2 regions of the Planococcus sp. PAMC 21323 genome follow, and region 2 is predicted to be linked to the other one. Evidence: riboswitches for the same ligand, from Rfam matches in the RefSeq annotation. Region 2 holds a riboswitch; the other holds the start of a gene.
What was found. Region 2 has a riboswitch for preQ1 ahead of queC (7-cyano-7-deazaguanine synthase QueC). Riboswitches for the same ligand answer to the same signal wherever they lie in the genome.

Region 1: another riboswitch for preQ1. It lies ahead of queF (preQ(1) synthase); the one in region 2 lies ahead of queC (7-cyano-7-deazaguanine synthase QueC).

What each region holds. Positions count from the first base shown of each region.
Region 1 is NZ_CP009129.1:159,718-168,093, reverse strand. Features, by position in the region: gene PLANO_RS00955 (DUF3238 domain-containing protein) at 1-844, shown strand, start outside; gene PLANO_RS00950 (thiol-disulfide oxidoreductase DCC family protein) at 904-1,302, opposite strand; gene PLANO_RS00945 (nuclear transport factor 2 family protein) at 1,359-1,721, opposite strand; gene PLANO_RS00940 (TraR/DksA C4-type zinc finger protein) at 1,807-2,334, opposite strand; gene PLANO_RS00935 (phosphotransferase family protein) at 2,429-3,364, opposite strand; gene PLANO_RS00930 (cation diffusion facilitator family transporter) at 3,491-4,393, opposite strand; PreQ1 riboswitch class I at 4,500-4,547, shown strand; gene queF (preQ(1) synthase) at 4,647-5,141, shown strand; gene PLANO_RS00920 (queuosine precursor transporter) at 5,154-5,804, shown strand; gene PLANO_RS00915 (endonuclease/exonuclease/phosphatase family protein) at 6,043-6,882, opposite strand; gene PLANO_RS00910 (MerR family transcriptional regulator) at 7,226-7,981, opposite strand; gene PLANO_RS00905 (ABC transporter ATP-binding protein) at 8,031-8,376, opposite strand, start outside.
Region 2 is NZ_CP009129.1:1,119,167-1,127,542, reverse strand. Features, by position in the region: gene PLANO_RS05745 (M24 family metallopeptidase) at 1-1,043, shown strand, start outside; gene PLANO_RS05740 (universal stress protein) at 1,208-1,714, shown strand; gene PLANO_RS05735 (NADP-dependent oxidoreductase) at 1,761-2,699, opposite strand; PreQ1 riboswitch class I at 2,819-2,862, shown strand; gene queC (7-cyano-7-deazaguanine synthase QueC) at 2,869-3,534, shown strand; gene queD (6-carboxytetrahydropterin synthase QueD) at 3,531-3,956, shown strand; gene queE (7-carboxy-7-deazaguanine synthase QueE) at 3,953-4,660, shown strand; gene PLANO_RS05715 (zinc ribbon domain-containing protein YjdM) at 4,769-5,110, opposite strand; gene PLANO_RS05710 (universal stress protein) at 5,203-5,622, opposite strand; gene nhaC (Na+/H+ antiporter NhaC) at 5,760-7,136, opposite strand; gene PLANO_RS05700 (RDD family protein) at 7,454-7,975, opposite strand; gene PLANO_RS05695 (hypothetical protein) at 8,093-8,278, opposite strand; gene PLANO_RS05690 (class I SAM-dependent methyltransferase) at 8,351-8,376, opposite strand, start outside.

The DNA.
Region 1 (8,376 bases), 960 kb from region 2:
TGATATTTACCGCAATGGTCAATTTATTGAGTCCGTTGAAAAAAATCAGTATACAGATTACGGAGTTCCAAACGAGCAACCATGCACGTACTGGATTCGTGGCAAACGTCCCGTTTCACGGGCAGGCAGAAAGTTTAGCAAACAAAACTTGTCGTTGCATAAGCTTTTTGGTGCATTGCAACATAACTCTTCTAAAGAAAAAGCAGCAATGGAAGATTTTTGGATTACACAAAAACTAGCTCCTTTGCACTCACTTTTAGCTGATCAAAATACAAAAGAGATTCAACCTGTATGGCATTTCCGCTATAATACTTTTTTACCGGATACTTTGTTGAAAAATCCAAACCTGCTCTCTCCTTTTCATTATTTCAAAGGCGATGATCGAGCATTTGACCCCGATTCACTCGAGTACCGAACTCATGTGAATTTCACAGTGTCGTTTAATGACAACGAGCCCCCACTATCTTGGGACAAACAAGTGGGTCCGACGATTGGTTACAATTGGCTTAAAAAATTCAGCAAATCAGACGTTGCTTCAGCGGAAAAAATTGAGTTAACAAAAACTGTCGAGTCCGACCAGAAAATTTCTGTCGCGCTAACACATTGCGTAGGAAATCCACTCACCACTTCACCGAATATCGACTATAATCTTTCGGCTGATTTTTACCGTGATGGCACCTACACTATTATGGGCATGCATGATCAATCACCAAATCATGAAGTTTATTTAAAGTACGGGGAAGATCATCAATGGACAGAAATTCATCAATCTGAAAGTGAAGGTCTTACTTTTATGGCTGGGCCAACCGCCAATAAGTATTGGCGACTATCTAACTTTTATTAGTTTTAAAATAGTTACAAAAAAACCCGAACTGGTGCACTTCCAGATTCGGGTTTTTGCATTTACTTATCTAAAAATCGTTTGCGTATGTGGGGCGGTGGCAACATGCAACTGTCTAATTTCCCAAACACTTTATAACGGTTTTTAGCGATGACATCATATGCCCCGTCTCGCAGTGCACGAGGAAAAGGCTTCAAATAATGCGCTAATTTCCAAAGACCTGTTAAATGGTGTGAAATCATTAAGGCACCTTCAGATTTTACATAGGCTTGACCATCTTCTATCAATACTAAGCTGTCTACATCATCCGGTACATTGTGCTTTTTAGAGAGTTCTTGGCCAATTTCACTTTGCAGTGATGCAAATTGATAATAACCCGCCGAATCATGGTTTATGATAAATTGAACGCTCGAATCACAAAAATTGCAATCTCCATCAAATAATACGATGGCATGTTCCATATCGTTTCCTCCTTCACCAATAAATAGTACTGTTATGTGAATAGCCTATTCACCGCTTATTCAAACACCTCGCTGTTTGAAACGGTTCCTTGATGAAAAAACAACTTCCATCCATTTTGCCTTTTCTTCCACACTGAACTCCGATTCGTCAGCCTTCCTGTTTTATGATTATGTACTTGATAAGTCGTCAACACAGCTTCCGGCCCTAATGGATGCATAGTAAAGAACTTAATCTCCATTGGGTCTGGATTTAACGCATGATCGCCATTATAATTTGAACGTTTGATGACGCCACCAGAACTACCAAATTCAAAAAATTCATCATCCAACACTTTAGCAAGTTTTTGGGCTGACACCCGAACATCCGGCTTTAAATGACTGCATTCTAAGACATAAATTTCTTTTTCTAACGTATCCATTAGCACTCTCCTCCGTTCGTATTTCCCGGGAAATACGAACATTATCTAAAACCCCTCCATACCTATAGGCAGGAGGGGATTGCTATTACTTTTCGTCTTTGAAAAATTTCTGTGGGTCTTCATTTGGCTGATCTTGCGGCGTATCTGATGAGCCGAAATCTTCAACATCTTCAAAGCTATCTTCGTAATCTCGTATAGCACCGTCTTCTTTTTCAACGGGCTGTTTTGTAGAGGCTTGCAGTACATCCTCTTCCGATGGGCGGCTTTCCAAATCAGGCTCTTGGTCTGCGTGATCGATGCACGTAAGCGCTGTTGGCAATGCCTCTAAGCGCTCGAACGGAATATCCTTACCGCAAACTGCACATTTTCCGTAAGTACCGTCTTCAATTGCAGCCAGTGCTGCTTTTGTTTTTTCCAGTTCGCCTTCTTTAAACTGCGCCATCGCTAAATCACGCTCTTGGTCATATAGCTCTGTTGCATTATCACCTGGATGATTGTCATAATTTGAAAGCTCTGTTGACTCATATTCTTCTGTTTGTTCAACGCGTTCTTCTAAAGATGCCGCTTGTTCTTCTAATTGTTTTTTTAATTGATCTAATTGACCATCTGTCATTTGATTTCCTCCTCAAAAACTCACTTATTGTTGTATATTGCCTTTATTGGAGAAATCAAACCTAGAATTTTAATGAACACCTTTAGAGAACGACTTAAAAATCATCAAATCGGTCTAGTAAACTCAATAAATAATCATCTAATCGGTGGCGTACTAACTCATTAGATAAACCTTTCATCCCGAAAGCTTTCCATCCGGGGTAAACAGTAGGCGATCCATCTAAAATATCTGTCAACGAGACAAGATCCCAATAAGGATCATACGTAAAGTTACTGCCTGCATAACGTTCGTAAGCCGCTAAAAAATCATTGGCCACAGAAATACCGTACATTTGTGCCAAGTTAACGCGACAATGTCCTACATCAATTCCCGCTGGTCCTCGACAAGCATTTACCCAATCGACGATGGCGCTCACTTGTCGATTTTCCCATAGCACATTAGCCGGATGAAAATCGCGGTGGATTAAACATTCTCGGGATACTGCGCGGCTACCAGAAACGATGTAAAAAGCACGCATCCAATCATTTTGAACTTTAGACCATGTCGGTTTTTCTAAAAGAAACGCATCATTATAAGGAGAGTATTCATAAGGAAATTCGGTTGCATCTTTTTGATGCAGCATAGCTAAAGCAGCAGCTAATTGGTCTAACCAGATTTCATCATTCGAAGGTTGAAGAACGACAGACCCAGGCATTTTAGACATCAATACAGAAGGAATCCCACTTTTTTCTCCAGTTTCGTCATAAGCTATTAAATGTGGAGTAGGTAGACCCATTTTTTCTGCGTATTGAAGGCTAGTTGCTTCATGCTTTGCCAAATCAGGTTCTTTTGCCAACCAATCTGCTTTGTGAAAAAGTCGTAATACATAAGAACACTCTAAACTTTCCTTACTAACAACTAATTCATACAGCGTTGAGGAAGTTGCACCTGTCAGCGGCTTAACGTTCTTAACTTCTACTGGTTCGTCAAATTGTGCTTTTACCCATTCAACGGATTGCTCCTGCAATCCATGCCCATCGTTTTCTGCCATCCTTGTCGCTCCTTTCTGCGTTGCTTTTAGCTTTAGTTTACCATGAAAAAATAGAGGTTCCATCATTTCTCAAATAAGCCAAAACCGCGTACTTTTCTTTGTATAAAAGTCTTCTTTATGACAACTTTACACCTTTAATGAAGCGTGGTCAGTGCCTGGTTTTTCAATTTGTATCGTGGCATGTTCTATGTCACAAATCTCATGTACCAATTTTATTGCCTGTTGCAAAACTTGTTGTTCGTTGACGTTCTCATCTATATCAATATGACACGTAAATTGATCCAAGCCGGACGTAATGGTCCAAATGTGCAGGTCATGAACATCCACCACCCCATCAATTTTGAGGAGATGGGTTGTTATTTCTTCTAAATCAAGATCTCTCGGTGTTCCTTCCATCAAAATGTGCAAACTGTTTTGGAGAATACTCCATGCACTTCGCAAAATCAACAAAGCAACTACGACAGAAATAATCGGATCGGCGATCGTCCAGTCAAATAGCAGGATTAATAGTCCGGCTACTATGGCTCCGACTGAACCTAACGCATCACCAATAATATGCATATAAGCACTTTTCATGTTCAAGTTACCATGAACATCCGCTCCCCGATTCAACACCCAAGCGCTCAATACATTGGCGATGAGACCTATTGCTGCAATAACGAGCATCCAGCCTCCCTGAACTTCCGAAGGTTCATATAATCGCTGGATAGCTTCATAAATAATAAAACCTGCCATAATAAATAAAGTAATGCCGTTAAAAAAAGCAGTGAGGATTTCAAAGCGGTAATAACCGTACGTTTTTTGAGTAGACACTGCTTTTCCAGCAAACCAAATTGCGGACAAGCTGAGTACGAGCGATACCGTATCCGACAGCATATGACCGCTATCTGCGATCAAAGCAAGGCTGTTCGTGAAAATTCCACCAAAAAATTCTAGGAACATAATTCCAGCTGTTATGCCAAGCGCGATTGTTAATGCTTTTCTATTATTGTTCCGCGTGATTTCAAAATGATCGTGATCGTGACTCATGCTATCAGCTCCTTATATTCATGCTGTTATTTTAACAAATTTGACTGATTGACAACGAATAGGATGTCTTATAAGATAAATTAGTAAAAAAATTAATAACCCGGCAACGGGAGAGGTTCATAGCATTTCACCCTCTATAAAAAACTATGGATTGTCGAAACTCAGCCAAATCCACATGCGATTTGGCTTTTTCTTTTGTCCGTTTTTTTATAGTCCTCTTCCCAGTCGCTCATCTAAAAGGAGGCCGTTTTTTATGGCAGGAAGAAACGAAGATACATTAGATCATTTATCATTGCTCGGCAACCAAAACACAAAGTATAAATTTGAATACGATCCAGGCGTGTTAGAGCCCATTGATAATCTACACACTCGCGATTATTTTGTGAAATTTAATTGCCCTGAATTTACTTCACTGTGTCCCCAAACTGGGCAACCTGATTTTGCGACCATCTACTTAAGCTTTATCCCTGATAAAACATTAGTAGAAAGTAAATCACTTAAGCTTTATTTATTCAGCTTCCGTAACCACGGCGATTTTCATGAAGATGTCGTCAATATCATCATGAACGATTTAATCAAATTGATGGATCCTCGTTATATTGAAGTATGGGGGAAATTCACGCCACGCGGTGGTCTTTCAATTGACCCTTACACAAATTACGGCAAGCCCGGAACAAAATACGAAGAAATGGCATCGTACCGGATGATGAATCATGATTTAAATCCTGAAACGATTACTAATCGCTAAAGGAGCCCGCACATGTTACTTTACTTAAACGGCGCATTTGTCGGTCTCTTAATCCTTTCAAATATTTTAGCAGTCAAATTATTTAGCATTGGTGAATGGGCTGTGTTACCGGCCGCTGTTATCGTTTATGTCTTCACGTTCCCGATAACAGATACAATTGCAGAAGTGTACGGCAAAAAAGCCGCGCGTCAAACCGTTACCGCTGGCTTTGTCACACAACTTTGCGCATTGGCTTTTATTTTCTTTGCGATTCATTTGCCCGCTGCACCTTTTTTCGCAAATCAAGAGTCATTTGAAACCATCTTCTCAGCAGGTTTCCGAGTAACTTTAGCTAGCCTCATTTCTTATTTTATTAGCCAAAACCTTGATGTCAGTATTTTTCACAAACTGAAAAATAAACATGGCAACTCTCGATTATGGTTACGCAATAACGCTTCAACAATGGCAAGCCAATTGGTCGATACGAGTCTTTTTATCACCATCGCCTTTTACGGTACGATGCCAACAAGTGTATTGCTAGGCATGATTTTAACGCAGTACATCTTTAAATGGATTGTTGCAGTTGCCGACACACCTATTGTTTATTTACTCGTAAAGTTGTGCAGACGCCAACAAGAAGACCCAAAACTGTATGGATATCAAAAACCGGAAGCTCTCCTATAGAGCTTCCGATTCAGATTGTCGAATAAGTTAATCTCCTACTATATTTCACAAAAAATATGAACTTTTACTACGAAAAAAGAAAACTATCTGCGTATTTGTAGAAGCGTTCGCTCGATTCCCGCCCCACGGAAAGCGAGCGATAAGCTTCGGAAAATACAATTATTCAGGACTTTTTCGATAGTTCAAAAACCGGAAGCTCTCCTATAGAGCTTCCGGTTTTTTAGTTATTTGAATAAACCTATATAGTTACACGCGCTTTGCGAGCATGAACTTTATCGGGCGCTTTAACATCCGATAAGATCATATCAACCGCTATCGGCAAATGGTCAGAAACCGCCGTTTCGATAATCGCCGCTTGTACGACATCTAAATGATAATCAGCAAAAATATAATCAATACGCGTAGCAGGTCGGTAAACTTCACCCGTTTCTTTATTTACATAAGGAGCAGGATACGTGTAGGCATCCCCTCTTTTCATTTTAAGAAAAGCATCTCGAAAATGTGGGTTGAGCTTTTGGACATATCTATTTGAAGGAGGCGCATTAAAGTCACCTGTTAGAATACGCGGGAAATGGCTTTTCCCAGTAATGGCTAAAATTTCATCGATGCTCACTTCTAATTCTTCATCTTTGAGCGCCAAATGCGTATTAAAGATACTTACATAACTGCCGTCCACTTCGATGACCGTTTCCAATATGCCTCGTTGTTCATTATTGCCGAACGGACAATGCACCTGTGTTAACAAATGATTTTCGCTGTACTTGATTGGATATTTGCTCAAAATCACATTGCCGTATTGCTGATTCGGACGTTCAGAATCAAGAGGTGCAACATCCATATTGGCTCCATATGCTGCATACATACCTAGTCTTTCACTGAGCCAGCCCACTTGGTCAACAAACGAACTACGGATTGAAAAATGACGATCGACTTCTTGCAAGGCGACGATGGTTGCACACGAATCTTCAATCACTTGTGCTGTTTTCTCTAAATCGACTTTCCCATTCATCCCTAATCCATGAGCTATATTGAACGACATGACCTTTACAATTGGCGATTTCTTATTCTTTCCGTTCATGCAAACCTCTCCTTTTCGACTAAAACGAATCGTTGGCAGTTGCTTAATTGGCTTTAGTATAACAAGTGTTTATGAAGTTGCTGTGACATGCGTGTAAACATTTGTTAAAGGTTTGTAAACATGAAAAACAGACGCCTCCCGTACTATTTTCTGTAGAATTTTAGGCTTACGCGCGTTGGTCGAAATTTATGCGCGTTCCAGAAAATTTATGCTCACTTGACGAAATATACGCGCGCTCCACAGAATTTATGCGCGGTAAAAAAAGTTTACGCGCGCACAGTACAAATTTCCACAAAAAAACAGGCAGCCCGAAACAACGGACTACCTGCTAAAAAAGCTCATTCTACGACGTATACACCCTAATCGCATCTCGTAAAAATTGAGAAGCACCTAGTTGGACTTTGTCATAATACGCAGCAAACCGCTCGTCTGCTACATACATTTCCGCTAAGCCTCGGTGCGCTTCCTTACTATAAGTTGGCCATGTAAAACTCAACCATTGACGATGCAAATCCACCGTTTTTTGCGCGGCCTCACTCGTTGGATCACCGGTTTTCATCGCCTCAACCAAACTACTCAAAATTTCTTGCTCGAGACGCATAAACTCCTGGTAGTCTTCCTCGCTGAGATTTAACATTTTCGCATTGGATCGATCGACTAACTCGTCTCCATACTTACCGCGGGTTTCATTGCCATATTGCTTTTCGTTATCGTCTACTAGCTTTTGCTTAAAGCCTTGGAATTTCTCGTTGTCTGCCATGATGCTCACTCCCTTTTTTGCGGAAATGGTATTTTCCACATTAGTAATCAAGAGGTCTAGTTGCATTCGCTTATCGAGAAGCTTTTCTCGGTGTTCTACTAAAGCATGTGCGCTGTCGAATTTAGGATCATTGACGATGTGTTTGATTTGTTCGAGCTCAAGTCCCAGTTCACGGTAAAACAAAATTTGCTGCAGCTTATCGACTTCTGACTCGCCATATAGTCGGTAGCCCGAGGAATTTTTCCGAGCTGGCTTTAACAACTCAAGTTCATCGTAATAACGCAATGTTCTCGTACTGATTCCAGATAGATTCGCGAGTTTTTTCACGGTGTACTCCATTTCTCCACCCCCTGATAAACACAGCTTACACCTTGACGTTGCGTCAAGGTCAAGTTAATTGCTGTGCTGCAAAATCCCGGTAAAGTGAATGCGTGGCGATCAATTCTTGGTGCGTACCGATTCCGGTAACCCGTCCTTTTTCAATAAAGACTATTTTGTCTGCATCTACAATTGTCGATAAGCGGTGCGCAATCACTAAAGTAGTACGCCCTTCCATCAAGCGACTTAATGCTTGTTGCACAATGCCTTCTGACTGACTGTCTAAACTCGCAGTCGCTTCGTCCATCATCAAAATTTTAGGGTCTCGTAAAAAAGCACGCGCAATAGCAATTCGTTGGCGCTGTCCACCTGATAACTTAACCCCACGTTCTCCAACTTCTGTATCTAGCCCATCT
Region 2 (8,376 bases):
CGTTTATTACAGATCCATACAACGTCTTTTACGTTAGTGGTTTTAAAAGTAATCCGCATGAGCGCTTATTAGGCGTTATGGTGTTCGCTGAAGCTGAACCATTTTTGATTTGTCCGAAAATGGAAATTCCGGATGCAAAAAATGCTGGTTGGACAGGTGAAATCGTTGGTCACGAGGATACACAAAATTCGATGGAAATCTTGTACAAAACAGCTCAATCACGCGGTATTGACTTCAAAACGATGGCTGTTGAAAAAGCTCATATGACTGTTGAGCGCTACGAATCACTGTTATCTTTCTTCGGGTCTCTTTCAATCGCTCAATTGGATGACCAACTAAATGCGATGCGTGTTATTAAAGACGATGCGGAATTACAAATTTTACGTGAAGCAGCAGCTTTAGCTGATTACGCGATTGAAGTAGCCGCTCGGACAATTAAAGAAGGCATAACCGAAATTGAAGTAATGACTGAAATTGAATTGGCATTAAAAAAACGCGGAGTTACGCATATGTCGTTTGACACTACTGTATTGACAGGCGCACGTGCAGCTTCACCACATGGCAAAACTGGCGAATACAAACTAAAACAAGGCGACTTAGTTTTATTTGACCTTGGCGTTGTGCATAAAGGTTATTGTTCAGATATTACTCGTACATTAGCTCTTGGCGAACCGAGCGAAGAACAAAAAGAAGTTTATGATGTTGTATACCGTTCTGAAATGGCTGCTCTTGAAGCGGTAAAACCAGGCGTGACTGCAGCTGAACTTGATCAAATCTCACGTAAAGTGATTGCAGATGCTGGATATGGTGACTATTTCACTCACCGTCTAGGCCACGGTCTTGGAATTGACGTTCACGAGTTCCCTTCTATTCATGGTGAAAACACGATGAAAATGGAAGAAGGAATGGTCTTTACACTTGAGCCAGGTATTTACGTCCCAGACAAAGTCGGCGTTCGCATTGAAGATGATGTAGCTGTAACAGCTGATGGCTATGAGGTATTGACTAAGTATCCAAAAGAACTTCAAATTATCAATAATTAATCTTATAAAGCGGCATCGGAGAAATTTCGATGCTGCTTTTCTTTGAAATTATTGATTAATTTCACAAATTAGACTAAAAATTCAGCAAATTAACGCTAATTTAGCAGGAACTCTTCTTTTTATAGCGAATGAGTAACTATAGACAGATGAAGGAGGAATGTAGGATGACATTAAAATATAGTCAAATTCTTGTAGCGGTAGACGGTTCCAAAGAAGCAGAGTGGGCATTCAAAAAATCAGTGGGTATTGCCGAACGAAACAACGCCACATTAAACTTAGTTAATGTAATTGATACACGTTCGTTTGCGGCAATCGAGGCATATGATCGTTCAATTGCTGATCGTGCTCAAAAGTTTGCTGAAGATTTATTAGAAGAGTATAAAAAAGAAGCGTTAGCTGGCGGAGTTGAGAAAGTTAATATTGTCGTCGATTATGGATCACCAAAATCAATGATTTCTAGAGACTTAGCTCAAAAAGTTGAAGCAGATTTAATTATTTGTGGTGCGACTGGATTAAATGCAGTTGAACGTTTCTTAATCGGCAGTGTTTCTGAACATATTGTCCGTTCTGCAAAATGCGACGTATTGGTCGTACGTACAGAAGAAGCTCAAGACGACGCACCTACTGAATATTATTCAGCAGACAAATCCGGGAAACCCGAAAAATTCTAAACGCCAATAAAAAATCCTTTCGCTAAAGTGAAAGGATTTTTTTATTTTATGATTTTAATTTGATGATTATTTTTCCTCGAGCATGGTGAGTTTCACTCAATTCGTGAGCATCTCTAACACCTTTTTCAGAGAAATCAAATACATGACCGATAGTCGGTTTTAATTCACCAGCTATGAAAAGATTTGCCAGTTGGTGCAATTCTGCGCCATTTGGCTCTAACCAATAACTAGTCGCGTTTACTCCATGCTCTTTCGCTTGTTCAGGTGATGGTTCTCCAGCGATGGAAATTAACTTCCCGCCTTTTTTCAATACTTTAAAACTTTTCTCCAAAACTTCTCCGCCCATCGTATCCAAAACGGCATCAAAATTTTCAAGCAACTCACTAAAATCCTCTTGGCTATAGTTAATTACACGATTAGCTCCTAACGATTTAACCAATTCATCATTACTGTCACTTGCAGTCGTAGCTACATACGCACCGATGCTATTAGCTATTTGAATAGCCATCGTTCCAACTCCACCAGCTCCTGCATGAATTAAAACTTTTTCGCCTTTTTTTACATTTGCAAATCCAACAATACATTGATAAGCAGTTAGTCCAGCCAACGGAATCGCTGCACCTTCTTCAAATGACATGCTCTCAGGCATATGCGCAAGTAAATCTGACTCAACAGGAACAAATTCTGCATAAGTTCCCTGTCTTGTTGTTGCTGGTCTAGCAAAGACACGGTTTCCTACCTTGAAATGTTTAACATTAGCCCCAACTTCAGCAACTATCCCTGCTGCGTCCCAGCCTAAAATAATTGGGAATTCCCAAGGCAGCATTTCTTTTAAATAACCTTCACGTAATTTCCAATCAATTTGATTGATTGAAGTGGCATAAACTTCTACAAGTACTTGATCATCTGTGATAGTTGGCTTATCAATTTCTCTTTCGACTAATTGTTCTCTGCCGCCGTAGTTATCAATAACAATTGCTTTCATCTCGGACCTCCCCTTTCGTTGTTATATAAATATACCCTCTTTCAGAAATTGTATACCTATTTGAAATAATATATGCAGTCATCTTTTAAATGTTCCATGTGTTATTATTAATCCTGTTCGTTAAAGAGGTTCGCAAACTCCCTCTCTAAAAAACTAAGGAGTGATACAGATGAAAAACGAAAAAGCAGTCGTCGTTTTTAGCGGCGGCCAAGACAGTACCACATGCCTATTTTGGGCGCTTAAGAACTTTAAGGAAGTTGCAACGGTCACTTTTGATTATGGTCAGCGCCATTCTGCTGAAATTGAATGTGCTCGGAAAATCGCTGATGAACTTGGCGTTTCATTTAAAGTACTCGACATGACGTTGATCAATCAACTTTCTGCAAATGCGTTAACTCGAGATGACATCGAAGTAACAGCAGTAGATGGAGAACTTCCTTCTACATTTGTGCCCGGTCGAAACCTGTTGTTTTTATCTTTTGCTGCTGTTTATGCAGATGCAATCGGTTCGCGGCATTTAATCACAGGTGTTAGTGAAACCGACTTTAGTGGATATCCTGATTGTCGTGATACATTTATCCGTTCTTTGAACGTTACGTTAAATTTGGCCATGGATAAACAATTTATCATTCATACACCATTGATGTGGCTAGATAAAGCAGATGTCTGGGAACTTTCCGATACACTTGGTGCACTTGATTTTGTTCAAGAAAAAACATTAACTTGTTATAACGGTGTTCCGAGTACCGGCTGTGGTGAATGTCCAGCTTGCCAATTACGAAATGATGGTCTTAAACGCTATCAAGCAAAACAAATGGCAGGTGCGACCACATGATGCAACAATTTTATCCGTCTGTTTCTCACAATTATCAGTTTGAGCTCAATAAAGACATGCATTTTTCTGCGGCGCATTTTATACCAAGTGAAGAAGCCGGAAAATGTAAGATGATGCACGGGCATACGTACCATCTCAATATTACAATCGGAGGCAATCAACTTGATTCCATCGGTTTTCTGATTGATTTTAAATTATTAAAAAGCTTAATCCATAAAAAATACGATCACAGCGTTTTAAATGATCATCCTGAATTTGCCAATAAGTTTCCTACAACCGAACTTCTTGCACAGCAAGTATGGCAATCGATTCAAACAATGCTTCAAGAAACGACCAATCGACCAAATTGCTTGCAAGTTATTGTTCGCGAAACACCCACTAGCTACGTTGTATACCGACCGCGACAGGAGGACTTGTCATGAAAATTCCTGTAATGGAAATATTCGGCCCTACTGTTCAAGGAGAAGGTATGGTAATGGGACAAAAAACGATGTTTGTCCGCACTGCTGGATGTGATTATTCTTGTTCTTGGTGCGATTCCAAATTTACTTGGGATGGCACGGGAACCAGCGTTTCTAAACTACCCGCCGACATTATCGAAGAATTGATGCAAATAGGTGGCGAAAACTTTTCACATGTTACTATATCAGGTGGAAATCCTGTTCTTCACAAAGGGATTGGTGAATTGGTTGAATTATGTCATCAACAAGGTTGGAAAGTAGCGGTCGAAACACAAGCCTCTATTTGGCAAGAATGGATGACCACAATTGATGACATTACGTTATCACCAAAACCACCAAGTTCTGGCATGAAAACCGATTTGGCAAAACTGGATTTGTTTTTGGAGAAATTGCAAACAGCAAATGTCAGTTTAAAAGTTGTTATTTTCGACCAAGATGATTTTGCTTATGCCGAAAACATGCATCAACGCTATCCAAGAGTCCCATTCTTTTTACAGACAGGCAATGAAGATACTACTACGACAAACGACGCTCAGTTAGTGTCCAACTTGCTTGAGCGTTATGAACAGTTAATCGATTATCATGTAAAATCCCCTATCATGAACGATGCCAAAGTGTTGCCACAACTGCACACTTTAGTGTGGGGCAATAAACGAGGCGTTTAATAGATTTTTATATTGAAAATTTACTATACGTTGATGAACGCGATGACACATCGCACATCGATTTAATAAAAAAAGGTGTTGGAATAATTTTATTCCAACACCTTTTTTTTATGCTTTTTTAACAAATTCCGACTTTAGTTTCATTGGACCAAATCCATCAATTTTACAATCAATATCATGATCACCTTCAACGAGTCGGATGCTTTTTACTTTGGTACCAATTTTCAAAGTTGATGAGCTGCCTTTAACTTTCAAATCTTTAATGACAGTAACTGCATCGCCATCTTTTAAAATCGAGCCATTAGCATCTTTGACGACTTTTTCTTCTTCCACTTGTTCTGCTTCAGCTACAAGACTCCATTCGTGTGCACATTCAGGACACACCAATATGCTACCATCTTCATAAGTATATTCCGAATTACATTTAGGACAATTTGGTAATGGTTTCATGTTCTCCTCCACCTGGTCTACCTGTAAATCAACTAACAATAAGACCACTCTTTTTATTCATTATACCAAAATCCCAGGTAGATTGGCGGAGTTTATTTAACAACTAATACTGGGCAATGCGAATGATTGACGACTTTTTGACTAACCCCACCGAGTAATATTTTTGAAACAGGGTTTAACCCACGGCTCCCAATAACAACTAAGTCAAACTCACCCTCGTTTGCCATTTCAATAATTACTGGTGCTGGTCGTCCGTGCATCACTTCAATTTTATAAAAAGTCTCATTGAGTTCTAACTGTTCCCTAATGGATTGCATTTTTTTCTTACGTGATAATTCAAATTCAAGTTGACCACCATCATGAACTTTTTCCTGACTGTCTTCATCAAAATCGGAAACATACACAACCGTTACTTCTGTATCTTTACTTATTGCTGCTAGATGGGCTGCATGTTTGCCTGCTCGCTTTGAATTTTCGGAACCATCTACGGCGACTAGAATTTTTTTATACATTTTCTCCACCCCTTCGACTATATTCCGCGACTTAGTAACAAAACGCTGTCTATAGTACTATTCGACTCTTATGTGGTTTTTCCTGCTAAATGCAAAAAACCGATGATTTCAAGCATCATCGGTTCTTTCCATACTTTTTATTTAAAAGTTAATGTTTTTCCTGTAAACCCAAATAACACGGTCAGTACTGGAGACAGTAAACAGAAAACTGCAAATGGTAAGTACTCGAGCGTAGGTACCCCGATAACACCTGTTATAAAGATTCCACAAACACTCCATGGCACAAGCGGATTAACGACTGTTCCTGCATCCTCCATTACCCGGCTTAAGTTTTTTCCCGCAAGTCCTACTTTGTCAAAAGGTTCTTTAAATGCTTGACCTGTTAACAAAATGGATAAGTATTGTTCACCGATTAAAATATTGATGCCGATTGCAGTTAATGCAGAAGCAGCTATGACTGACGAAACTTTTTTCAATAAGCTTTCCACTTTTGCTAGTAAACATTGAACAATTCCTAATGTGAATAACAAACCGCCCATGCTTAATGCTAAAAGCACGAGTGCTACTGTAAACATCATACTTTCCATCCCGCCACGTGATAACAAACTATCAATTTCTGCAATGCCACTAGAAGACACATATCCACTAAACAGTACGTTAAAAATCTCGGAAGCTGAAGATATTTGATGCAGAAAAGAAATTGCAATAGCTGAAAGTGAGCTAATTGCTAATGTCATCAATGCTGGTACTTTTAAAAATGTTAAGACGATCAAAACAATTAATGGAATTAACGTATACCAATGAATCATCCCTGTAGCTAAAAGACCTTCTTTAAACTCACTAACATCTTGAATCGGTCCGCCAGTAGTCTGAGGTGAAAGAATGAAAAAGAAAATCAAGGTCAGTATAAAAGCGGGAATCGTTGTCCATCCCATATTGCGAATATGCTCAAACAAATCAACACCGACGATAGAAGACGATAAATTTGTTGTATCTGATAATGGCGACATTTTATCACCAAAAAAAGCACCCGAAACAATGGCTCCTGCCGTTACTGCAAGCGATAAATCCATGGCCGTTGCCATACCAATAAATGCCACACCAATTGTTGCAACAGTCGTTAGTGAACTGCCTACCGATAATCCAATTAACGAGGTAACAATAAAAACAATCGCAAAAAAGAACGTCATTGAAATGATTGAAAAGCCAGCATAAATCATTGTTGGAATGGTGCCACTAATCATCCAACTGCTAATGAGCATACCGATAAAGAAAAAAAGAAATACTGCACTCATCCCTGCACCAGCACCTTCTACTAATCCCCTTTCAAGTTTTCTGTATGATATTCTTTTCATTAAGCCAAATGCAAATAAAAGCAAAATTGACAGCAAAATTGGGATATGAGGTACTGATCCAAACTTGATAATGCTAACGCTAATTAGCAGAAAAATAGTGATTGTAAGCGCTAAGGCTTCTATAAACTTTGGGGCGATGACTGATTTAATATTGTACATAGTAATCTCTCCTTTTCTATATAAAAAAAAGAAAAAACCCCCGCCCCAATAAAGGGACGAAGGTTTTCTCCGCGTTACCACCCAATTTGATATTCTAACTAAATAGAACATCCACTTGATTACAATTCGATCAAATCTGATGACGTATTTCATCCAATTTGCTGCCTGAACTTCCAGCTACCATTCAGTCTCTTTTTGCTGCACACAAATCGCCTACTAAACCATCGATCGACTATTCTATACGTTAAATGAAAAATATTTTTAAAAAAGTATATTGAAATAGATTTTACCAGGCTTTTTACATGAGTCAATAGTTTTTATGAAAAACGTGTATTTACAACATAAGTTTTCGATAAGCGGTCATACAAAGACTGTTTGTTTTTTGTAAAAATGACCATGAATACATAAAGTGAAATCAATGCATAAAGCACACCAACTATCCAATAATCCAGTTGGTGTAGGTCTCCATCTCCCAAATAGATCATTCGATAAGCCATATAGTGAGACAGCTCCCAAGGCAAAAATTTTATGAGTGTTCGAACAGTTGCTTGTCCGATAGAAAGCATTTGGTTGTTGTCATTGACTACTTTAATTTGCATTTGACGTTTTCCAAAAGATTGCTTGCCTATTTTTGAATCGGCCACAATAAAGTAGAGAGAAACTGGAAGCGTGATAAGCATAAATCCTGTTAATTGGGCGGTAATTCGAGACCCTTGAAACCATTCTTGTACAGAAGGCATTATAAACACAGAAAAAAGAAAGACAACTCCCATATAGGTAAAAATCAATACATAGTCTATGGCAAAAGCACGTAGTCGTAACCAAAAGCCAGCATACATTGAAGATCACCTCACTTTATAATGGCATTGTTCACAAGTTTGAGAGTATATTTTTTTGATATAAAAAAAGACAAGAAAAAACTCTTGTCTTTCTTTAAAACTTCTATCTGAACTTACTCACGTACCCATTTTACGACGGTTATTGCTTACTTTTTTCGATTGTTGGCTCTTCATCTTTTTCGTTGAAAGTGAAGCATTTCCGCCACCTTGATTATCGGCAGCCTGGTTTTTCTTAGCTTCTAGTTGGCGTTTTACAGCTTCTTGAAGACTAACTTTTTTTGGCGCTTCGTTTGACTCAGTCATTGCGCATCCCTCTTTTCATCCAAAATGGTACATATGGCTTTTATAGCTCCAGTATAGCACAATTTGACTAGATTATACTTTGTTTTCTTTAAACCAAC